2 regions of the Mesorhizobium sp. M0195 genome follow, and region 2 is predicted to be linked to the other one. Evidence: predicted binding sites of a transcription regulator. Region 2 holds the regulator's gene; the other holds the start of a gene.
What was found. Region 2 encodes HrcA, which represses chaperone genes, less so after heat shock. Its sites were predicted from a motif close to GTTAGCACTCNCNNNNNGNGAGTGCTAAC; they were not measured.
Positions count from the first base shown of each region.

Region 1: a site for HrcA is predicted at 3,153-3,181, ahead of NKJ12_RS22995 (co-chaperone GroES). Genes of this name have one in related genera too.

Region 1 is NZ_JAMYSV010000013.1:129,836-141,320, reverse strand. Features, by position in the region: gene NKJ12_RS23025 (hypothetical protein) at 1-546, opposite strand, end outside; gene NKJ12_RS23020 (Hsp20/alpha crystallin family protein) at 614-1,135, opposite strand; gene NKJ12_RS23015 (Hsp20 family protein) at 1,165-1,641, opposite strand; gene NKJ12_RS23010 (hypothetical protein) at 1,981-2,193, shown strand; gene NKJ12_RS23005 (DUF982 domain-containing protein) at 2,330-2,593, shown strand; gene NKJ12_RS23000 (usg protein) at 2,703-2,972, opposite strand; gene NKJ12_RS22995 (co-chaperone GroES) at 3,337-3,651, shown strand; gene groL (chaperonin GroEL) at 3,707-5,338, shown strand; gene NKJ12_RS22985 (hypothetical protein) at 5,442-5,657, shown strand; gene NKJ12_RS32300 (DUF982 domain-containing protein) at 5,654-6,298, shown strand; gene NKJ12_RS22975 (GNAT family N-acetyltransferase) at 6,486-6,965, opposite strand; gene NKJ12_RS22970 (ABC transporter permease) at 7,030-8,046, opposite strand; gene NKJ12_RS22965 (sugar ABC transporter ATP-binding protein) at 8,043-9,608, opposite strand; gene NKJ12_RS22960 (substrate-binding domain-containing protein) at 9,859-10,809, opposite strand; gene NKJ12_RS22955 (aldo/keto reductase) at 11,039-11,485, opposite strand, start outside.
Region 2 is NZ_JAMYSV010000001.1:468,219-479,703, forward strand. Features, by position in the region: gene NKJ12_RS02340 (RNA polymerase sigma factor) at 1-577, shown strand, start outside; partial or broken gene NKJ12_RS02345 (glutathione S-transferase family protein) at 593-1,215, opposite strand; gene cysK (cysteine synthase A) at 1,384-2,364, opposite strand; gene NKJ12_RS02355 (LysE family translocator) at 2,518-3,135, opposite strand; gene NKJ12_RS02360 (PQQ-dependent sugar dehydrogenase) at 3,223-4,578, opposite strand; gene NKJ12_RS02365 (hypothetical protein) at 4,679-4,876, opposite strand; gene hrcA (heat-inducible transcriptional repressor HrcA) at 4,910-6,022, opposite strand; gene rph (ribonuclease PH) at 6,168-6,884, shown strand; gene NKJ12_RS02380 (VOC family protein) at 6,917-7,327, shown strand; gene rdgB (RdgB/HAM1 family non-canonical purine NTP pyrophosphatase) at 7,357-8,004, shown strand; gene hemW (radical SAM family heme chaperone HemW) at 8,001-9,164, shown strand; gene NKJ12_RS02395 (low molecular weight protein tyrosine phosphatase family protein) at 9,169-9,492, shown strand; gene NKJ12_RS02400 (hypothetical protein) at 9,563-9,748, opposite strand; gene NKJ12_RS02405 (hypothetical protein) at 9,756-9,941, opposite strand; gene rsmI (16S rRNA (cytidine(1402)-2'-O)-methyltransferase) at 10,118-11,044, shown strand; gene NKJ12_RS02415 (YraN family protein) at 11,037-11,414, shown strand.

The DNA of each region.
Region 1 (11,485 bases), on a different contig from region 2:
GGGCGACATGCCTCCGCCGAAAGCGGACTTAACAACGATGCCGGTGAAGGCGCCGGCGATGGCGCCGTTGATCGTGCCCACCATCCCAGCGGTGGTCATGAAATATTGCAGCGGCGAGGGGCGGAGGCCCTTGTCGACCAGCACCGCCGAGAGGTCGTCATGCGTGGAGTTGACAAGGTATCTTTGCAGGACCGGCGCCAGCTCGACGAAATAGTGGCGGATCCTGGCCATGCCGCGGGCATGCACCATGTCCTCGATGGCAACCTGCACAGCGCGCACGAAGGTGACCAGGCCGATGAAGAAAAGGCAAGGTAGCAAGATAAGGCTGAACAACACGAACGGCCTGCCCATCTCCGTGACCTGGGCGACGAAGGACAAGGCAATCGTTGCGCTCGAGACCGACGTCAGGAACAGATTGGCTCGCTGGTTCGCTTCCTGAATGGTCGCGGCGCGAGCGTTTTGCAGCACGAAATGCTCGGTCGTCAGGCACTGCAAGACTTGCTGCGCCTGGTCAGGCGGAACCGGAGCGTCGGGAGAACGGGTCATCGACATTCCCCGCTTCTGCCCGCCGGAACCGGCAGGGCAGAAGCGGGCGTCGTCCTGCTGCGAGCCATCAGGACTTGCCGTTGCCGCCGTTGATGGCGATACGCTTGGCCTTGGCCTGAGCGCGCTCCGTCTTGGGCAGCGTCACGCTTAGCACGCCGTTCCGGAACGCGGCGTTGATCTTGTCTTCGTCGACTTCGTAGCCGAGCGGGATACGCCGCTCGAAACGGCCATAGAAGCGTTCGGAGAACTGCCTGTCCTTGTCCTCGGTCTCTTCACGCTTCTCGCCGCGCAGCGTCAGCACACCGTCATCGAGCAGCAGCTCGACGTCTTTCTCGTCCATTCCGGGGATCTCGGCGGTGACGCGGATCTCCTTTTCGCTATCGGAGATTTCGACGCTCGGCCAGCTGGCGCCGGCAGCGGAGAAGCCACCGAGCGACGGCAGCCTCGTGTCGAAGCCGCGGAACGCCTCGTCGAACAGGCGGTTCATTTCGCGATGCAGCGTCAGGAAGGGATCGCGATCGCCGCTGCGGAACAGGCTGGGGGCCTGATTATTCTCCCGGCCCCAGGGAATGAGATCACGAATAGCCATTGCATAGTCTCCTTTCTCGACTGGTTCGTTCAGGCAGCCTGCTTGTTTGCTTCGACCTGCGCGGCCTTCGGCCCGGTCTTCGGCGAGGCGACATCGGTCGCGATGGCGATGCGCCGAGGCTTCATCTCCTCGGGCACCTCACGTACCAGATCGATGCTGAGCAGGCCGTTGTCGAGCGAGGCGCCTGCGACCTTGACGTGATCGGCAAGCTCGAAACGGCGGGTAAAGGGCCGTGTGGCGAGGCCATGATGCAGATACTCCGCGTTGTCCGGCTCCTTATGCTGGCCGGAGACAATCAGGAGGTTGGGTTCATGAATGATTTCGAGGTCGTCCTCGGAAAAGCCAGCGACGGCGATAGTGACGCGGTAGTTGTTCTCGCTGCTGCGCGCGATGTCATAGGGCGGCCAGGCGTCGAAAGCCTGCGGCGCATTTTCCAGCAGGTTGAAGACGCGGTCGAAGCCGATGCTCGACCGATAGAGCGGGGAAAAGTCGAATGCGGTTCTCATAGCTACATCCTCCATCGAGCAACATAGATACGAGGAGCGCCAAAGAGCTGGCGCTCCCTGGTTTCGCCGGCCCCATTTCGGCGACCGGTGCCATCGATTTGGTTATTGTCCGCCGCAAGTCAAGACCCCGATGGCTCTCGCGTTGCCGGTTTTCGGGCCGGTTTTTGGTCGGTTCGGCGAGGCTGCCAATCTACTTGTGAGAGATGTCCGGCAGGAGATTGCCTGTTTGGCTTCAATCGCCAACGCCGAGTTCCCCGGCCGGTTATTGTCTGCCGCAGGTCAAGACCCAGATTCTTGTGTTGCCGGGCCCATTCCCGGCACTCGCAGATGGAGCTGACCATGACACGCGACGAGATCATTTCCGTGCTGGGCCCGGTCGACGACGCCGTTATCGCCGACATTGCGGCGACGGACGGGACGGTCCAGGAATTGCGTGAGGCCCTGGCCTGGATCGCCGCCGACGAGGCGCTGGTGAACGAAGGCCGACCGCTGCCGACGGCAAGAGTAGCGACGCTGATCGAACTGCTGCAAGGGCCGGACGAGGAGGAATAACCGCTGTTGCCGCGATGCTCTTGAACCGCGCAAAGGGACGAACCATGTCCTTCAGCGGCGCCGGCTGGTCGCCGGTGCCGCCAGCATGACGTTGCTTGCTCAAACAAGAAGACGATCAGAAAACAAGGAGGAAGTGATGGACGACGTCCGCTTCGCCGAGCCGATCACGTTGAAATTCCAATCCAGCGAGCGCAAGGTCGCCAGTAGTTGGGAAGCCATCGAATGCATGCGTCAGCAGTGGCCGGACCGTGCCCGCGGCCGGAGTTGGCGCGCCGCCTATCGGGCCTGCCGCGACGCGCTCGACGGCTGGCGCACCGCGCGAGATGCGCGCAAGGCCTTCGTCAGGGCGGCGCGCAACGCCGGATTGCTCGCCTGCGAGCCTGTCGACCACGCCGGCTAGCCCGGACCCTCCGATATTTGAACTCCAAAACAAGTTGGGGAAAAGGCAACTGCCTTTCCCCCACCGCGAGAGACTTTGCCCGCTGTCTAGCGGCAGATCGGCTTGCTCCTCAGTGGACGGTGATAATGCCGTTTACGGCCCGCCATTCGGAGGGCTGGATCAGGTGATGATGGGCGACGCGCACCGAATGCAGCGGGCCTTCGATTTCGCGCTCCCAGAAATCGAGGAAATGCTTCAGCGTCGGGAAATCGGGGGCAATATCGTATTCCTGCCAGATATAGAGTTGCAGCAGGCTCCGATGATCGGGCAGGCGATAGTGGATCTCCGCCGTGGTAAGACCAAACCCTTGCATCTGGAGCTGAAAGTCCCTGCTGGTCATGCGATCGTCCTTTCCGTTGAAATCTCGGTCCGTTGAAATCTCGGTCTGCAAAACGCCTCGCCTTCCACATAGGTTCCCGCCGCCACGAGCGGCTCCGGACCGGCGGCATTTTGAAATATCGCGCCAAAATTTGAGCCGCACTTTAGCTGAGAGCGGCTAATGTGCGAACGATTACAGTGCATTGGCACTCTCATGCGTCGAGTGCTAAAATTTTTGCGTGACCCTCTTGAAAGCAGAAAAAAGCGCGACTAGTTCGTATGCGCGCGATGCCTGATGAAGGGGTCGCGCACCCCGTGCCGGGCCGATATTGCCGGTTCGGTCAGGAGGATCTTCGAAAATCTGTTTGTCCCGAGAGGAGAACGACATGACGTTCCGTCCATTGCACGACCGTATCCTGGTCCGCCGTATCGAGGTCGACGAGAAGACCGCCGGCGGCATCATCATCCCCGACACCGCCAAGGAGAAGCCGCAGGAGGGCGAGGTCATTGCCGCCGGTCCGGGCGCGCGCGACGACAGCGGCCAATTGCAGCCGCTCGACGTCAAGGTCGGCGACCGCATCCTGTTCGGCAAATGGTCCGGCACCGAGATCAAGCTCAATGGCGAGGATCTGCTCATCATGAAAGAGAGCGACGTGCTGGGCGTTATCGAGGGCGCCGGCGAGATGAAGAAGGCTGCCTGAGTGGGCCTGAACAAGCATTCCAGTCAACGAAGCTGCCTATCGAAGGAGTGATCCAATGGCTGCCAAAGATGTGAAATTTCATACCGAAGCCCGCGAGAAGATGCTGCGCGGCGTCAACATCCTCGCCGACGCGGTGAGGGTGACGCTCGGTCCCAAGGGCCGCAACGTCGTCCTCGACAAGTCGTTCGGCGCCCCGCGCATCACCAAGGACGGCGTCACCGTGGCGAAGGAGATCGAGCTCGAGGACAAGTTCGAGAACATGGGCGCACAGATGGTCCGCGAGGTGGCTTCGAAGACCAGTGACGTCGCCGGCGACGGCACCACGACCGCGACCGTTCTGGCGCAGTCGATCGTCCAGGAAGGCGCTAAGGCGGTTGCCGCCGGCATGAACCCGATGGACCTGAAGCGCGGTATCGACAAGGCGGTCGAAGCCGTCGTCGCCGAACTCAAGGCCAATGCCCGCAAGGTGACCAGGAACGACGAAATCGCCCAGGTCGGCACCATCTCGGCCAATGGCGACGCCGAGATCGGCCGCTTCCTCGCCGAAGCGATGGAAAAGGTCGGCAATGAGGGCGTCATTACCGTCGAAGAAGCCAAGACCGCCGAGACGGAGCTCGAAGTCGTCGAAGGCATGCAGTTCGACCGCGGCTATCTCAGCCCCTATTTCATCACCAATCAGGACAAGATGCGCGTCGAGCTCGACGAGCCCTATGTGCTGATCCACGAGAAGAAGCTGTCCAACCTGCAGGCGCTGCTTCCGGTGCTGGAGGCGGTGGTGCAGTCGTCCAAGCCGCTGCTGATCATCGCCGAGGACGTCGAGGGCGAGGCGCTGGCGACGCTGGTCGTCAACAAGCTGCGCGGCGGCCTGAAGGTCGCGGCCGTCAAGGCACCGGGCTTCGGCGATCGCCGCAAGGCCATGCTGGAGGATATTGCCATCCTGACCGGCGGCACGGCAATCAGCGAGGATCTCGGCATCAAGCTCGAGAACGTCACGCTCAACATGCTCGGCCGCGCCAAGAAGGTGGTGGTCGAGAAGGAAAACACCACGATCGTCGACGGTGCCGGCTCGAAGAGCGAAATCCAGGGCCGGGTCTCCCAGATCAAGGCGCAGATCGAGGAGACCACCTCCGACTATGATCGCGAGAAGCTGCAGGAGCGGCTGGCCAAGCTCGCCGGTGGCGTCGCCGTCATCCGCGTCGGTGGCTCGACCGAGATAGAGGTCAAGGAGCGCAAGGATAGGGTCGACGACGCCATGCATGCCACCCGTGCCGCGGTCGAGGAGGGCATCCTGCCCGGCGGTGGCGTGGCGCTGCTGCGGGCGGCAAAGGCGCTCGACAATATTCAGGTCGACAATCCCGACCAGAAGACCGGTGTCGAAATCGTGCGGCGCGCGATCGAGGCTCCGGTGCGCCAGATTGCCGAAAATGCCGGCGCCGAAGGCTCGATTATCGTCGGCAAGCTGCGCGAAAAGCAGGAGTTCTCGTTCGGCTGGAACGCGCAGACCGGCGACTATGGCGATCTCTTCGGCCAGGGCGTCATCGATCCGGCCAAGGTGGTGCGCACCGCTCTGCAGGATGCCGCTTCCGTCGCCGGCCTGCTGGTGACGACCGAGGCGATGGTGGCCGAGAAGCCGAAGAAGGAAGCTGGCGCGCCGGCAATGCCCGGCGGTGGCGGCATGGACTTCTAAAGCCAGGCTTCCAAAGCGCGACTTCGAAACGGCAGATGGACCGTGTCCGCCAAAAGCGGGCACGGTCTTGCCGGTCCGGGACTAATGCTGAGCAGGTGTTGCCATGGATATGATGGACAGTTTTGGAAAGATCGCGGCGCCGACCCGCCCGAAAAACGATTTCAACTATGAAGCCGACTGCAGGGCGGCGCTGGCGCCTTTGGTCGACGGCTTGCTGGATATGGCCGAGTCGGCCGGCTGGGACCGCCGCAAGGCGGCCTACACGCTGATGTTTCTATCGGCTCAACGCGTGGGGGCCGGCACGGAGGAGCGCAAATGATCGCGGCGCGGATGCGCGAATGCCTGCGCCTGCTGCGGTGGTCGGAAAACGATTTCGCCGAAGAGGCGGGATACCCGCTCGCCAAGGCAAAGGCGTGGCTCTACGGGCGCGAACATCCGCCGCTGGGCGTGGCGGCCTGGCTCGAAGCGCTGGTCAAGGTGCATCGGCTGCTGCCGCGGCCGGGCATGCCCCCGATTGCGTCCAACTCGCAGATCGGTGGCATCGTTCTGCAGGCGGCCCTCGAGGATCGAAGCGCCCGCGCGGTGGAGTTCCGAAAGGAGCCGATTGAGCCAGGAAAGGAGAGTGTCATGGATCGTGCTTCGTTCGACAAGCCGGTTAATATCCTCACCGGCCTCGGTACACCGACGAAGATAGAAAGCGCGGCTGAGGCCTATGCACTTTTGGCTGAATGGCCGGCAACGAGCCGGACGGCCGCGCATGACATCGCCGCAAAAGCGTGCCGTGCAGCACTGGAAGGAGAGATCGACGCCGAAACGGCGCGCGCCACCTTCGTTGCCTTCGCCCGCCGCAACGACCTGCTTGCGCCGCAGACGAACGGGATGGTTGCCGGCGAGAGCGTTGCTGGCGCGACCGTTGCCGACTGGGCAACGCGCCCACAGCGCGTCAACGCCCCGGCCTGAGCGAGTGCCAATCTCCCTCCTTGAGGGGGAGATGTCGCCGAAGGCGACAGAGGGGGTCGGTACGTCCTGGCGCGACGCCATATTGGACGAAAGAGAAAGTTGGCGCCTCACGCGCGGCGCCCCCCTCTGTCCTGTCGGACATCTCCCCCTCAAGGGGGGAGATTACGCGCTCAGCCGCTTTCGCTTGCTAAGCCATCGGCAGCAGCCGGCGCATGATCAGCGAGGCGTGGCCGCCCACGCCGTGTGCAGCCGGCCGGCGCTCGACGACCTCGAAGCCGTGCTTACGATAGAAGGCGATTGCGCGGTCGTTGCCCTCGATCACTTCCAGGGCGATGCTGGGAATACCCGCATGCGCGGCAAGAACGGCATGCAGCAGGTCGGCGGCAAGGCCGGTGCCGTACTCGCTTTTGTCTATATGGAGCCGCTCGAGCATGACCTCGCCCTTGTCGTCCATCGCTGCCATCGCATAACCGGCGAGCGAGCTGTCAGCCCGCTCGGCGACGAAGGACATCTTGTTGTCGTCCCCGAGCTCGGACGCCAGCCGCTCCGGCGCGTGCCTCTCATCCGACAGCCGTGCCGTGGTCCCGGCACCCAGGATCGGCGAATAGGTCTGTCGCCAGGACCTTCCAAGCAGCCGCGACACCGCCGGAACATCCTGTTCGGTCATGGTTCTTCTTTGAGGCATCGCCACCTTCCGGGCAGTTTATGGCACCGCAGCGTTCGCTCGGCCATCACCGCCTTACCCGCGATTTCAGCCAGCGGTCGAAGGCCACGGCGAGGATGAGGATCAGGCCGATGACGATGCTTTGCGTGTAGGACGAGACGTTGTTGAACTGCAGCCCGTTCTGCAAGACGCCGATCAGTCCTGCACCGACTACCGTGCCGCCGACGCTGCCGATGCCGCCGAACAGCGAGGTGCCGCCGATAACGACCGCCGAGATCACCGTCAGCTCGTAGCCGATGCCGGCGACGGCTTCGGAGGAGTTGAGCCGCGCCGACAAAACGAAGGCGGCAAGGCCGGCGAAGAAGCCGACGATGATGTAGACCGAGATCAGGATGCGGTCGACGCGCAGGCCGGAGAGGCGCGCGGCCTCGGCATTGCCGCCGACCGCATAGACTGCGCGACCGTAGCGTGTGTAGCGCAGCACAATGTGGCAAAGGATGGCGGCAATTGCGAAGATGATCGCCGGCACCGGTACCGGGCCGATCAGGCCGGTACCGAACCAGCGCATCGAGGCGTCGAAGCCGGAGATCGGACCGCCATTGGAGATTGTCAAGGTCAGGCCGCGAAACACGGTTAGGCCGCCGAGCGTGACGACGAAGGGCGGCACTTTCAGCCTGGTGATGGCAAAGCCCTGGACGCCGCCGGCCACGGCGCCGACGACGACGGCGGCGAGAAGGGCGGCGAACCAGCCATAGCCCTGCGTGCCCGTTGTCGACAGCGACAGCGTGTTGGCGGTGCCGCCTTTGGCCACCACCGCCGCGACCATGCCGCAGAAGGCGAGCAGCGAGCCGACCGACAGGTCGATGCCGGCGGTGAGGATGACGAAGGTCATGCCGAGCGCGATCAGGCCGGTGATCGAGATCTGGCGCATGATGTTGAACAGGTTGATCGGGTCGATGAAGCTCGGCTTCAGCACGGTGAAGACGACGATCAGCAACGCCAGGAACATCAGCGGGCCGAAGCTCATCAGCAGGCGCGCAATATTGACGCCACCGCGCTGGCTCCGTTCGGTCGTACTGGTCATTGCGTTGCTTCCTGCTTCTGGTCGAGCGCCATCAGTTCCATCAGTTTCTCCTCGGTCGCCTCGACGCCGGGCATCTCGCCGGTAATGCGCCCGCGCCGCATGGTGACGATCCTGTCCGACACTGCAAGCACCTCGGGCAGCTCCGAAGAGATCATCATGATGGCGATGCCGCGCGCGGCGAGTTCCACCAGGATCTGGTGCACTTCCGCCTTGGCGCCGACATCGACGCCGCGCGTCGGTTCATCGACGATCAGCACCTTGGGATCGCGCGCCAGCCATCGGGCAAGGATCACCTTCTGCTGGTTGCCGCCGGACAGGCCCTCGATCGCCTGTTCGGGCGAAGCCATGCGGATCGACAGCATCTTCCTGTAGTTTGCCAGCGCCTCGCGTTCGCGCCGCTCGGCCATGAAACCGACACTGGAGTAGCGGTCGAGCGCGGCGATCGAGAAATTGGTGAGGATGGCGAGTGCTGCGAAGATTGCCTGGTGCTTGCGGTCCTCCGGCACCAGGCCGATGCCAAGCTCGATGGCGTCGGCGGGTGATGCCGGCGCGATCGGCTTGCCGTCGAGCATGATGGTGCCGGCGGCAATGCGGTCGGCACCGAAGATGGCGCGGGCGAGCTCGGTGCGGCCGGAGCCGACGAGCCCGGCGACGCCGAGGATTTCGCCCGCCTTGAGGTCGAGATCGACGCCTTCGAGTACGATGGCGTGCGGCGCCTGCGGATCGCGCACCGTGCGCAGGCCGCGCACAGAGAGCCGGACGTCGCCGGCGACATCGCGCTGCGTCGGCCTGGCATAGAGCTCGGAAGCGGCACGGCCGACCATCTTCTCGATGATCTTCGGCAGCCTGATCGGCCCGCCTTCGCGGTCGAGATGGCCGGCCAGCCTGCCGTCGCGCAGCACGGTCATACGGTCGCAGATCGCCGATGCCTCCTCCAGCCGGTGGGTGACGAACATGATGGCGACGCCATCCTTGCGCAGCCGGTCCATGATCGACATCAGCCTGTGCACTTCGGTCTCGGTCAGCGCCGAGGTCGGCTCGTCCATGATGATCAAGCGGCTCTTCAGCGATAGCGCGCGGGCGATCTCGACCAGCTGCTGCTCGGCCACCGACAGTGCGGAAACCGGCGTCGCCGGGTCGAGATTGAGCCCGACGCGAGCGATGATCGTGCGGGAATCTTCCTCCATTCGCCGCCAACTGACCAGCCCGAACCGGCCGAGCGGCGCGCGGCCGATGAAGATATTCTCCGCCACGGTCAGCGTCGGGATCAGGCTCAGCTCCTGGTAGATTGTTACGATGCCGTGGCGCTTGGCATCCTGCGGATTGTGCGGGCTGAACTCGACACCGTCGAAGACGATGCGGCCGCTGGACGGCGGCATCACGCCGGACAGGATCTTGAGCAGCGTCGATTTGCCGGCTCCGTTCTCGCCGAGCAGGCCGAGGATCTCGCCGGGGCGGACTTCAAGCGAAACGTCGTTCAGCGCGGTGACGCCGGCAAAGCGCTTGGTCACGCCCTCGACGGCGAGCAGGGCGGGAGAGGGCGCAATGGCTTCGACTGGCAAAGGATGCTCCTTGAATTGCGATCCACCCGAAAGGCCAGCGGGACAGCGCCCCCCTCTGCCCTGCCGGGCATCTCCCCCTCAGGGTCCCTCAGGGGGGAGATCGGATGTCACCCAGGCTTTCGCTAGTCTCCGGCGTTGAAGAGAAGGCAACGCGTTGAAACTGCCAATCTCCCCCCTTAAGGGGGAGTGCCCGGCAGGGCAGAGGGGGGCGCGACAGAACGCTGCTTTTGGCGCTGTGCGCCCTCGGCGCCTACTTCGTCTCGCCCAGCCTCTCGGCCTTGTCGAGATTCTCCTTGCCGATGACGATCGGCGTCAAAAGCACCAGCTTTTCCTTCGGCTCGGTCTTGTCCCTGGCGTAGGCGACCGCGATCTGCACCGCAGTGCGCGATTGTTCGCCGGGGAATTGCTCGACCGTTCCGGCCAGCTTGCCGTCGCGCACGGCGACCAGCGCTTCGGGAAGCGCGTCGAAGCCGTAGATCTTGACGTCGGTGAAGTTGCGCGCCGCGCAGGCTTCAACCGCGCCAAGCGCCATGTCGTCATTGGCGCAGATGATCGCGTCGGGCTTGCCGTTGGCGGCAAGGCCGGCCTCGGTGACGGACAGCGCCTCGGCGCGGGCGAAGTTGGCGGTCTGCTCGAAGATGATCTGGTACTTGTCCTTCATCGGATCGAGGACATTGTGCACACCCTTGTTGCGGTCGATCGCCGGGCCGGCACCGGGCTGGCCCTGCAGATGGAAGATCTTGGCGCCGTTCGGGAACGCCGCCACCATGGCCTGCGCTTCGGCCTCGCCGCCTTTGACATTGTCGGCGCCGACATGGGCGAGGATGCCCTCGACGCCGTCGACGCGGCGGTCGATGGTGACGACGGGAACGCCGGCCTTGACCGCTTCTTCGATGGCTGGGGCCAGCGCGTTGACGTCGAGCGGCGAGATGACGATGGCGTTGACCTTCTGCACGAGTGCCGCCTCGATGTCGGCGGTCTGCTTGGGCGCCGAGTTCTGGCCGTCGCTCTCGATCAGGTTGACGCCCTGCGCCTGGGCTTCCGCCTTGATCTGGTTCAGCATGTGTACGAAGAACGGAAAGCCGAGGCTCGGCACCGAGCCGAGGATGGTCAGCTTGTCCTGGGCAAAAGCCAGTTGCGGAGCGGCCAGCGCCAGGGCGCCCATCGCCGCGGTCGACAGCAGGAATTCACGTCTGTTGATCAATTTAGTCTCCTCCCAGATGAGCGCACGACCCCGGAACCGGAATGGGTTTTCCGGAAGGTTCCTTGCGTCGATTCAAAAATGGAGTGTCCTTCGAGCGCCCAACTCGTGTTTGAAGGGACGCAACGGCGCTCCAGCCGGTCCACCGCGACGTTCTCCTCCGCTCGGTGCCTGCCCAAGGATGCTAGCCAAGGCCGGAGCTTTGCGCAAGAACGGGAGAAGGCAAGACCTACCGATCGATCATTACCATGGTGCGCTCGCCGTAGCGCGGACCGGCGACCTTGCCGGGCGCCAGCGCGTCGTCGAGCACCTGCATCTCGGCTGTGTCGAGCTTGATCGAAGCCGCGGCGACGTTCTCCTCGAGGTACTTTCGGCGCTTGGTGCCGGGGATCGGCACGATGTCGATGCCGAAGCCGCTCCCCTTGTGGAGCAGCCAGGCCAGAGCAATCTGGCCTGGCTTGACGCGCTTGGCCGCGGCGATGTCGAGTACCATGGCTGCCGCCTGCATGTTGGCGTCATAGTTGGCGCCCTGGTAGCGCGGGTCGCCGCGCCGGTAATCGCCCTCTGGATAGTCTTCGGCGCGCCTGACGTCGCCGGTGAGAAAGCCGCGGCCGAGCGGCGAGAACGGCACCAGGCCGATGCCGAGCTCCTTCAGCAGCGGAATGATTTCCGGTTC
Region 2 (11,485 bases):
GCCGGACGAGCCGGAGGCGCTCGGCCTTTTGGCGCTGATGCTGTTCGCCGAAGCGCGGCGCGCGGCGCGGCGCAATGCGGCGGGCGATTATGTGCCGCTGGCCGAGCAGGATCTTGCACTGTGGGACGATACACTGATCGATGAAGCAGAGACGCTGCTCGGGCGCGCCGCGGCCAAGGGCGTTGTCGGCCGCTACCAGCTTGAGGCCGCCGTGCAGTCCGCCCATGCGACAAGACGGCTGACCGGCGGCACCGACTGGGTCGCGATCAAGGAGCTCTATGACGCGCTGTCAGTGATTGCCGGCTCGCCGGTGGTTTCGATCAACCGTGCGGTGGCCATTGCCGAGGCCGAAGGTGCTTCGGCAGGATTGGGCGCCCTTGATCAACTCAGCGGCGATAAGCGGCTGTATGACTATCAACCTTACTGGGCCGCCCGCGCGGGCCTGCTGGCCAGGCTCGGCAAAGTTCCGCAGGCGAGCGAGGCCTATGACCGGGCCATCGGCCTCGAACGCGATCCAGCCGTGCGCCGGTTCCTGCAGGAACGACGGGCAGAGCTCGGCCGCGCGGAAAAAGACTGAGACAAGGCGGAGTGCTCAGGCCGGCCACATGTCGTGGGAAGCATTCAGCCTCTTCATCACCCGATGTTCCCGCAAATTGGCCCACAGGCGTTCGATGTTCGGCCAAGCGGTTGGAACCTTCGCGACCTCCGGATGCCAGGCCACCAACATGACGAGTAGATGTCGGCCAGCGAGAGTTGGTCGCCGGCCAGCCAGTCGCGGCCGTCGAGGGCGGCATCGAGAATGGCGAAGCTGCGATCCATTTCCGAGACCGCCGCCTGTTTGAGGGCGTCCACGCCACCGGCGTCGGCCGTGTAGCGATGCGCGTAGAAGAACCGCAGGTTGGCTGGATAGATGACGGAGGACATGAAAAACATCCAGCGCAGGAAATCCGCACGGTCAGGCGAACTTGCCGCGGGCGCCAGTCCTGCTTCCGGGTGGCGCTCGGCCAGCAGGATGCAGATCGCCGCGGATTCGGTCATCGAGCGTCCGTCCGGCAAGATCAGGACCGGCACCTGGTTCAAGGGGCTGATATCAAGAAAGGCCTGATCGAGGCGGCCCTTCGGAACGTCGATCTGGTGGAAAGGCACGCCTGCCAAAGCGAGCGCCGCCTCGACAACAAAGCCGCCGGTATTGGCACGCGTATAGAGCTTGTACATGAAATCCTCCGCCAGCCGGCATAGGGCCGGTGGCGATTTGAACCGGAAGCACCACCCTGCTCAAGCGAGCGACGGCCGCCACAGGTGTTTTTTCAGCGGTCCAGCGAGCTGCGATCTAGACCCTGGGCGTTGTTATTGGAACCTGTCGCGAGATGAAGTGTCGAGGACTTACGCACCCAGCCCTTCGAACAGGATCGTCGACAGATAGCGTTCGGCGAAGGATGGAATGACGACCACCAGGTTCTTGCCCTTGTTCTCCGGCCGCGAGCCGACGACGATCGCCGCTTGCAGGGCGGCACCCGACGAAATGCCGACCGGCACACCTTCGAGCCGAGCGACGAGCCGTGCATTGGCAACCGAATCCTCGTTCGAGACCTTGACGATCTCGTCGTAGATCGTCGTGTCGAGGATTTTTGGCGCGAAGCCGGCGCCAATGCCCTGGATCTTGTGCGGGCCTGGCTGGCCGCCCGACAGCACCGGCGAGGCTTCCGGTTCGACGGCGACGACATGCACCGAGGGCTTGCGCTTCTTCAGCACCTGGCCGACGCCGGTGATGGTGCCGCCGGTCCCGATGCCGGCAACGAAGATATCGACTTCGCCATGGGTGTCGTTCCAGATTTCCTCGGCCGTGGTGCGGCGATGGATTTCCGGATTGGCGGGGTTTTCGAATTGCTGCGGAATGACGGCGTCGGGCAGTGTTGCCGCCAGCTCGTCGGCCTTGGCGATGGCCCCCTTCATGCCTTTCGGCCCTTCGGTCAGCACCAGCTCGGCACCGAGCAGCGCCAGCATCTTGCGGCGTTCGACGGACATGGTTTCCGGCATGGTCAGAATCAGCTTATAGCCCTTGGCGGCGGCGGCAAAGGCGAGCGCGATGCCGGTATTGCCCGAGGTCGGCTCGATCAGCGTGGTCTTGCCGGGCGTAATCCTGCCCGAAGCCTCCAATGCCTCGATCATCGACACGCCGATGCGGTCCTTGACGGAGGCGATCGGGTTGAAGAATTCGAGCTTGGCCAGCAGATTGGCGACGACACCCTTCTCCCTGGCGAATTTATCCAGTCGCACCAGCGGCGTGTCGCCGATCGTCTCGGTGATCGAATTGTAGATGCGGCCGCGGCCGGGCACGTGTGTGTGGGTGGCGGGCTTGTTCATTGGTTTTCCTCCCAGAGGTCAAGCGGCAAGAGCCGGGCGGGCATAGGATAGAGCCATCCACCGCGCAAGATAGGCACGTTCGAAAAATATCCGGGTGACGGTCGTGCTGAATACCGGCGCCTTGCAGGGCGTTGGGCGGATTGGCGAAGAGATCTACTGGCGGGCGGCAATTGCCGCCGCCGCACCGACCATGAAGCCGGCGGCGGTGCGGTTGAGTGCCCTCAGCGCCCGCGGCGACTTCAGGAACCAGCGCGCCTTGGCCGCCAGCGCCAGATAGGGCACCAGCACCACGAGCAGAACGATGATAGTGAGCGCGACCAGGATGCCGTAATCGGCCAGTGTGATCGTCTTCAGATCGACGATGGTCGGGGTGATGGCGAGATAGAAGATCATCGTCTTCGGATTGCCGAGTGTGACGGCGAGACCGGCTACAAAGCTGGATGCCAAGCCGCCTTTGCCTTTCTTCGCCTCTACCGTTTCGGGCGTGATGCCGCTCGTCCAGAAACGCCAGCCAAGAAAAGCGAGGTAGGCGACGCCCAGCCATTTGATGGCCAGGAAGACCATGCCGAACGTCTGTGCGACGAAAGCCAGGCCGAGCACCACGGCAGTCAAATAGGTCAGGTCGCCGAGCATCAGCCCGAACGACATGGCCAGCGACGAGCGGAAGCCGGAACCCAGCGCACGCGCAACAAGCGCGGTGACGCCTGGGCCGGGGATGGCTGCGGCGATGCCGAGGGCGGCGCTATAGGCGAGGAACCCGGTGAGCGTCATGGTTCGCGCTTGTCGCACAATGTTGAAGTTGGGTGAATTCCCTCGGGCCGAATTCGATTGCGCCAGCGCAGCAGGCGACGCCGCCGTTCAGGAGCGGCCGTCTTCGTAGGTAACGCGCCAGATGGTGCCGTTACCGTCCTCGGTGACGATCAGGGAACCGTCCTTGGCCATGGCGACACCGACCGGGCGGCCCCAGACGGCGTCGTTCGAGATGACGAAGCCGGTCATGAAGTCCTCATACTCGCCGGTCGGCTTGCCATCCCTGAATTTGAGCCTCACCACCTTGTAGCCGGTCCTGGCGCCACGGTTCCACGAACCATGCATGGTGACGAAAGCATCCCCCCGGTAATCCGCCGGAAAGTTCTTGCCGTCGTAGAAGGCTATGTTCATCGGCGCCGAATGCGCCTGCATCAATACATCGGGGACAGTGGCCTTGCCGGCGAGGTCTGGCCGCTCGCCCTGATGGCGCGGATCCTCGTGGTTGCCGATGTAGTACCAAGGCCAACCATAGAACGCACCGTCCTTGACTTCAGTTGCAAACTCGAACGGCACATTGTCGCCGAGCTCGTCGCGCTCGTTGACGACGCACCACAACGCGCCGCTGGCGGGCTGCACCGTCATGCCCGTACAGTTGCGCAGGCCGGTGGCGACAGTTCGGGGATTTTTCCCGTCCGGGTCAAAGGCGAGCACATCGGCACGGCCGTCCTCGGGGCCCCAGGCCGCCCCGAGCGGCTTTGATTTCGCCCAGGCGTCGAGGCCGCCATCCGGCTGCTTGTCCATGTCCTCGGCGACATTCGAGTCCGAGCCAACCGATAAAAAAAGCGTCTTGCCGTCAAGCGAGAAGGCGATGTCGCGGGTCGAGTGACCGCCCGACGGGATTTTGGCGACAATGGTTTCTGGTTTACCGGACGCCTTCAGGTCACCGTCGCGATAGGGGAAGCGGACGATGCTGTCGCTGTTTGCGACATAGACCCATTGCGGCTTGCCGCCTGGCGGATAGAAGGCGATGCCGTATGGATAGTTGAGGCCTTGGGCGAAAATCGCTTTCTCGATGGGTTTGGCGCGGCCCTCGGCCAGACGGTAGACGCGTATTTGGTCGGCATGGCCGTTTGCGATGAACAGGTCGCCGTTCGGAGCGATGCGAACGACGCGCGGATTATAGAGTCCGGAGGCGATCATTTCGGCCGAAAAGCCCGGCGGCAATTCTGGCTCGGCGCTTTCGGGCCGTTCCGCCACGCCGCCGCCGTTCGAAGCGGATTGAGCGGGGTCGGCTGCCGGCATGTCTTGCGGCCCGATCAGGCGGCGGACGCCAGGCCTGTCGGCGTGCCAATCGCCAAAAGCGGCTTCGCCTTTGAGCACCTTTTGATCCGCCTGCTGGGCGGCTGCCGGTGTCGCGACAAGGAGGGCAGCGGCAACGGCCGCAAAGCCGCCAGATCGGATCATTAACGTCCTCCGAGGTTTGCCTCGAAGAGGGCAAACGGGATCAGGCATTGGTCGTTCCAAGCGGTGGTCCAGCACACGAGGATTTGAAGCCGAACCCCGTTCAGTTGCCAGAGGCGTAGAAGTCGTCGTCGAGTCGCTTTTCCAGCGCGACCAGATCGGCCGGCAGCGGCAGGCCCATGGCCCGCATCTCTTGCAGCTTCTCACGCAACTGCTCTTGCACCTCGTGGTGATCCTCAGGCTGATTGACCATTTCCTCGAGCAGCAGGCTGATCTGGGCCTTGAACGATTCCAGCGCCATTCTTTTTCTCCTTGCGGCAGGCCGCGGCGGCTCCTAGCGCAGCATGCGCGAAATCAGCTGCGCGGTATAGTCGACCATCGGTACTATGCGCGCATAATTCAGCCGCGTCGGCCCGATGACGCCGAGCGCACCGACGACGCGCGCGTCCTTGTCGCGATAGGGTGCCACCACCAGCGAGGAGCCCGACAGCGAAAACAGCTTGTTTTCCGAACCGATGAATATGCGCACCCCCGGGCCTTCCTCGGCGAGGTCGAGGAGCTGGATCAGTCCATCCTGCGTCTCCAGATCCTCGAACAGATGCCGCAGCAATTCTATGTCGGCCTGGGCGGTGACGTTTTCCAGGAGATTGGCGCGGCCGCGCACGATAAGCCGCCCAGGCACCCCGCTTTCGGCGCCTGCCCAGACCGCCAGGCCCTTCTCGACCAGATCCTGCGACAGCGTGTCGAGGGCTGCCCTGGTCTCTTCCTTGATGCGGGCGATCTCGACCCGGGCCTCGGCCAGGGTGCGGCCGCGGATATGGGCGTTGAGGAAGTTGGAGGCTTCGTGCAATTGCGAGACGGTGATGCCGGCGGGCAGATCGATGACGCGATTTTCGACGTCGCCGTTCTGCGAGACCAGCACGGCCAGCGCCTTGGTCGGCTCGAGCTGGATGAATTCGATGTGCTTCAGCGCCGCCTCATTTTTGGCGGCGAGCACGAGGCCGGCGCCGCGCGACATGCCGGACAGCATCTGGCTGGCCTCGGTCAGCATATGCTCCAGCGTCGCGCCCGAGCCGGAGGCGCGCACCTGCGCCTCGATGGTGCGGCGCTCCTCGTCGGAGAGGTCGCCGAGTTCCATGAATGCATCGACGAAGAAGCGCAAGCCGGCCTGGGTCGGCAGCCGGCCAGCCGAGATGTGCGGCGCGTAGATCAGGCCGAGATGCTCGAGGTCGCTCATCACGTTGCGGATGGTGGCCGGCGACAGCGATGACGGCAGGATGCGCGACAGGCTGCGCGAACCGACCGGCTCGCCATCCTTCAAATAGGAATCGACGATGCGCCGGAAGATGTCGCGCGAACGCATATCGAGCGATTGAAGCGCGGGCGGTTGAAGTGCCGGCGACGAGAGCAATGGCGACTGCGAACCGGGATCGACTACCTTGGTCATTCGAGCCAGAAACCTCCGGTCCGAAGATATAGACTTCCGCGGCGTCGGCGCAACCGGTCCATTTTCCTTTGCGCCTCACGCCCCGTGCGGCTACAAGCCGGCCAAGATTCCCCGGCCAAGATTCCGAAGAAAGAAAGAAGCCTGAATGCGCCCTTCCAAACGCCAATTCGACGAAATGCGCCCCATCTCCTTCGAGCGCGGCGTCTCCAAGCATGCGGAAGGCTCGTGCCTGGTGAAGTTCGGCGACACGCATGTGCTGTGTACGGCCAGCCTGGAGGAAAAGGTGCCGGGCTGGATGCGCAACTCCGGCAAGGGCTGGGTGACGGCGGAATACGGCATGCTGCCGCGTTCGACCGGCGAGCGCATGCGCCGCGAGGCTTCGGCCGGCAAACAAGGCGGCCGCACGCTGGAGATCCAGCGGCTGATCGGCCGCTCCCTGCGCGCCGTGGTCGATCTGCAGGCGCTCGGTGAGCAGCAGATCACCGTCGACTGCGACGTGATCCAGGCCGACGGCGGCACGCGCACCGCTTCGATCACCGGCGGCTGGGTGGCGCTCTACGACTGCCTGCGCTGGATGGAAGCCCGCCAGATGGCGAGCCTGGGCAAGGTGCTTAAGGATCACGTCGCGGCGATCTCCTGCGGCATCCATGATGGCCAGCCGGTCATCGATCTCGACTATATCGAGGATTCCTCGGCCGGCACCGACGCCAATTTCGTCATGACCGGCAAGGGCGGCATCGTCGAGATCCAGGGCACAGCCGAGGGCGAGCCGTTCTCGGAAGAGCAGTTCGCGGCGCTGATGGAGCTCGCCAAGAAAGGCATTCAGCGCCTGGTCAGCTTGCAGCAGATGGCGGTGGCTTAGCTGCGGTCAATATTGGAGAGATTGGCGATCCTGTGACTCCTTCCGCAATCCTGGAATCAGCACTCTACGTGACGGACCTTGCTGCCGCGGAACGGTTCTATTCGGGCGTCCTCGGGCTCGATCTGCTCGGTAAGGTCGATGGCAGGCATCTCTTCTTCCGCTGCGGCGACGGCGTGCTGCTTATCTTCAATGCCGAGGCGACCAAAGTGCCGCCGCGGGCCGACGCCAAGCTGCCCGTGCCGCCGCATGGCACGGTCGGCGAGGGCCATCTTTGCTTCGCCGCAAGCGCGGATGAAATCCCACGCTGGAAAGCGCATCTTGAGGCGAAGAAAATCGCCATCGAAAGTGAGTTCGAATGGCCTCAGGGCGGTCGCTCGATCTATATTCGCGACCCCTCGGGCAATTCGATCGAATTCGCCGAGCCAAGAATTTGGGGCATCTGATGCATTCGCCGCCTGTTCATTCACCAACTATTCATTCGCTTGATGGGCATAAGATCGTCGTCGCAAGCCACAATGCCGGCAAATTGCGCGAATTCACCGATCTGATGGCGCCATTCGGCATAGAAGCGAAGTCCGCAAAGGAATACGGCTTGCCGGAGCCGGACGAGACTGGCACCACTTTCGAGCAGAACGCCTTCATAAAGGCCTTGGCCGCCGCCAAGGCAACTGGATTGCCGGCGCTGTCGGACGATTCCGGCCTGTGTGTCGATGCGCTCGACGGCGCACCCGGCGTCTACACCGCCAACTGGGCCGAGACGCCGGACGGCTCCCGCGACTTCGGCATGGCCATGCAGCGCACGGAAGTGGCCTTGCAAGAAGTTGGCGCGATCACGCCTGCCCAGCGCAAGGGCCGCTTTGTCGCGGTCATCTGCCTTGCCTTCCCTGATGGCCAGGCGGAATATTTTCGCGGTGAGGTCGAGGGCACGCTGGTATGGCCGCCGCGCGGCGAGCTCGGCTTCGGCTACGATCCGGTGTTCTTGCCCGATGGGTTCGAAAAGACCTTCGGCGAGATGAGCGCGGAGGAAAAGCATGGCTGGAAGCCCGGCCAGCCAACCGCATTGTCGCACCGTGCCCGTGCCTTCCAGAAATTCGCCCAAGCCCGATTGGCCGGCGCATGACCATGCTGCTCGACCGCAGCCCCGGTTTCGGCGTCTACGTCCACTGGCCATTCTGCGCGGCCAAATGCCCCTATTGCGACTTCAACAGCCATGTCCGCCACCAGCCGGTCGACCAGGAGCGTTTTGCCCGCGCCTTCGAGACCGAGCTGGCGACGATGCGCGGCCGCACCGGGCCGCGCGAGGTGACCAGTATCTTTCTTGGCGGCGGCACGCCATCGCTGATGAAGCCGCAGACCGTGGCGGCGGTGCTGGATGCAGTGGCGAAGAACTGGACGGTGCCCGGTGGCATCGAGGTGACGCTGGAGGCCAATCCCTCCTCGGTCGAGGCCGAGCGCTTTCGCGGCTATCGCGCGGCCGGCGTCAACCGGGTGTCGCTTGGCGTGCAGGCGCTGAACGACAAGGATCTGCGCTTCCTCGGCCGTTTGCACAATGTCGATGAGGCTCTGCATGCGATCAGCCTGGCGCGCGAGATATTCCCACGGCTGTCGTTCGACCTGATCTACGCGCGACCTGGTCAGACGCCGGAAGCGTGGCAGGCGGAGCTCGAGCAGGCGATCGGCCACGCCGCAGACCATCTGTCGCTCTATCAGCTGACCATCGAGGAAGGCACGCCGTTCCATGCACTGCATGCGGCAAGGAAATTCATCATTCCAGACAATGAGCTTGCCGCCGATCTCTACGCGTTGACACAGGAGATCACCGCCGCGCACGGACTGCCGGCCTACGAGATTTCCAACCACGCCAGGCCCGGCGCCGAAAGCCGGCACAATCTCACCTACTGGCGTTATGGCGAATATGTCGGCGTCGGTCCCGGCGCGCATGGCCGGTTCGTCGAAAATGGCCGCCGCGTGGTGACGATCGCCGAGAAAATGCCGGAGACCTGGGCCAATCTGGTCGAGGCCAAGGGCCATGGCGTTACCGGCGGCGAAATCCTGACGCGCTCGGAAGAGGCCGACGAGTTCCTGCTGATGGGGCTGAGGCTGGCGGAAGGCATCGACCTTTCCCGCTACGAGGCATTTTCAGGGCGCGGCCTGTCGACGGCACGGCTGTCGGTGCTGCAGGACGAAGGCCTGGTGGCACCGATCGGCAATGCCCGCCTGCGCGCCACGCCGGCCGGCATGATCGTGCTCGATGCGGTCGTGGCGGATTTGGCCAGATAGCACGTTGAAGAACGTTCTCTTCATCTGCAGCCAGAATCGCTTGCGCAGCCCGACGGCGGAGCAGGTGTTTTCCAAGCGGCGGGACATCGAGGTCGCTTCGGCCGGCACTAATCACGATGCCGACATTCCGTTGACGCATGAACTCGTCGCCTGGGCCGACATCATCTTCGTGATGGAAAAAACGCACCGCGCCAAACTGCAGCAGAAATTCAAGACAAGCCTGAAAAAGGCTCGAGTAATCTGCCTCGATATTCCCGACGACTATGCATTCATGGACCCGGCTCTGGTGGGCCTGCTGGAGGCGCGTGTCTCGAAGTATCTGGGTTGAATGATAGATCGCGGAGCATTCGCAACCGCGCTTCGAGAACTGTCTCGACCGATCGCTAAGGTTTGCGGGGTCAAGCCTCGTGCTTGTGGCGGTGTTTGGCGCGATCTTTTTCGCTGGTCTCTCCGGAACGGGCCGGCTTGATCTCGCTTTTGTCGCGTGAGGCATGGTGCTGGTCGTCTGTGGAATGTGACGCTGCGCCATCGCGGGCGCTTTTTGTTTCGAGGCGGGTGATGAAAATGTCGAAGCGATTGGGCATCGTCCGGTCAGTGCTCCGTCGTGCTGTCGGTTTCGGTTGCGGGCTTGCTCTCTGCCGATCTCTGACGCGCAAGCGGCTTCTTGGCTCTGCCATCTGCGGCTTCGGCAGGCAGGCTCTTGTCGCATGGCGCGGCGAAGCGTTTGCGGCCGGCATAGTAGGGTTCGAAAACGTCCTGTATGGTCAGGCTGTTCATCCTGCTCCTCCCGAGATCAGGTGTAAAATTCGCCGGCAACGGTTTCGTTCCCTACTATGGCGAAGGCATGGCGGCTGGTTCACGTCGGCATCCCTTTTGGAACCCGGGCCTTTGCAACCCAGGCTTTTGCAACCAAGCGTGAGCCGTGCCAAACAGGGTCGAACGGAGTTGTGCAGGTGACCGGCGAATCGGCCAAACGCAGTTATGTGGTCGGGCAGACCGAAATCGCCGCCCGGCCGCTCGAGCCGGCGCTCTACCTGGTGGCGACGCCTATCGGCAATCTCGCCGACATCACGCTGCGCGCGCTGGAAACGCTCGCCGCCGCCGATATCGTCGCTTGCGAGGACACACGTGTCAGCCGCGTGCTGCTCGACCGCTACGGCATCCGCCGCCGCACCACCGCCTACCACGAGCACAATGCCGGCGAGGCCGGACCGAAGCTGATCGCGGCGCTGCTGGCCGGCCAAAGCGTAGCGCTGATCTCGGATGCCGGCACGCCGCTCATCTCCGACCCCGGCTACCGGCTGGTCGGTGAGGCGCTGGAACGCGGCATTCGTGTCGTGCCGATCCCCGGCCCGTCAGCAGCACTTGCCGCTTTGACGGCATCCGGCCTGCCCTCGGACGCGTTTCTGTTTGCCGGCTTCCTGCCGGTGAAGACCGGGCAGCGGCTGACGCGGCTGGAAGCGCTGAAGGCGGTGCCGGCAACGTTGATCTTCTTCGAATCGCCGCGCCGGCTGGCCGAGACGCTCAGTGCCATGGTCGAGGTGCTGGGCGGTGCCCGCAAGGCGGCGATCGGCCGCGAGCTGACCAAGACTTTCGAGGAGATGCGGACCGGCACCCTGCAATCGCTCGCCGGCCATTATGCGGGAGCCGATACGCCCAAGGGTGAAATCGTCATCTGCGTCGGCCCGGCCGATGCGGTCGCTGATGAGCCAGAAGACATCGACCGGCTGCTGCTTTCGCTCGCCGCCGAAATGCCGGCCTCCAAGGCAGCGGCGGAAGCCGCCAAGATGACGGGTGGCCAGAAGCAGACGCTCTATCGTCGGCTGCTCGACCTCAAGAATGCTGGAAGAGACGGGGCCGGCGGAGACGGCGATGGCTGAACGGCCAAGCGCCAGCCGGCAAAAGGCCTACCGGCGCGGCTATCACGGCGAATGGCTGGCGGCGGCGGCGCTGATGCTGAAAGGCTACCGAATTCTTGCCCGCCGCCACCGCACCAGGTTCGGCGAGATCGACCTGATCGCGCGGCGTGGCGATCTGGTGCTGATCGTCGAGGTCAAGGCGCGCCGCACGCTGATGGAGGCAATGGAAGCCGTCGGTCGCGAATCGGAGCACCGCATCGAAGGCGCCGCCGATTTCTGGCTGTCGCGCCAATCCGACTACGGAAAATTATCGGTGCGCTTCGACATGGTGGCGGTGCTGCCGTGGCGTTGGCCGGTGCATGTCGAGAATGTGTTTTACGGGCGAAACTAGGCCATTCTCGAAGTGGGGCCGTTTTGCTGCGCCTGCGGTTCAGATCATGGTTTGCCGATCTGTCAAGCATC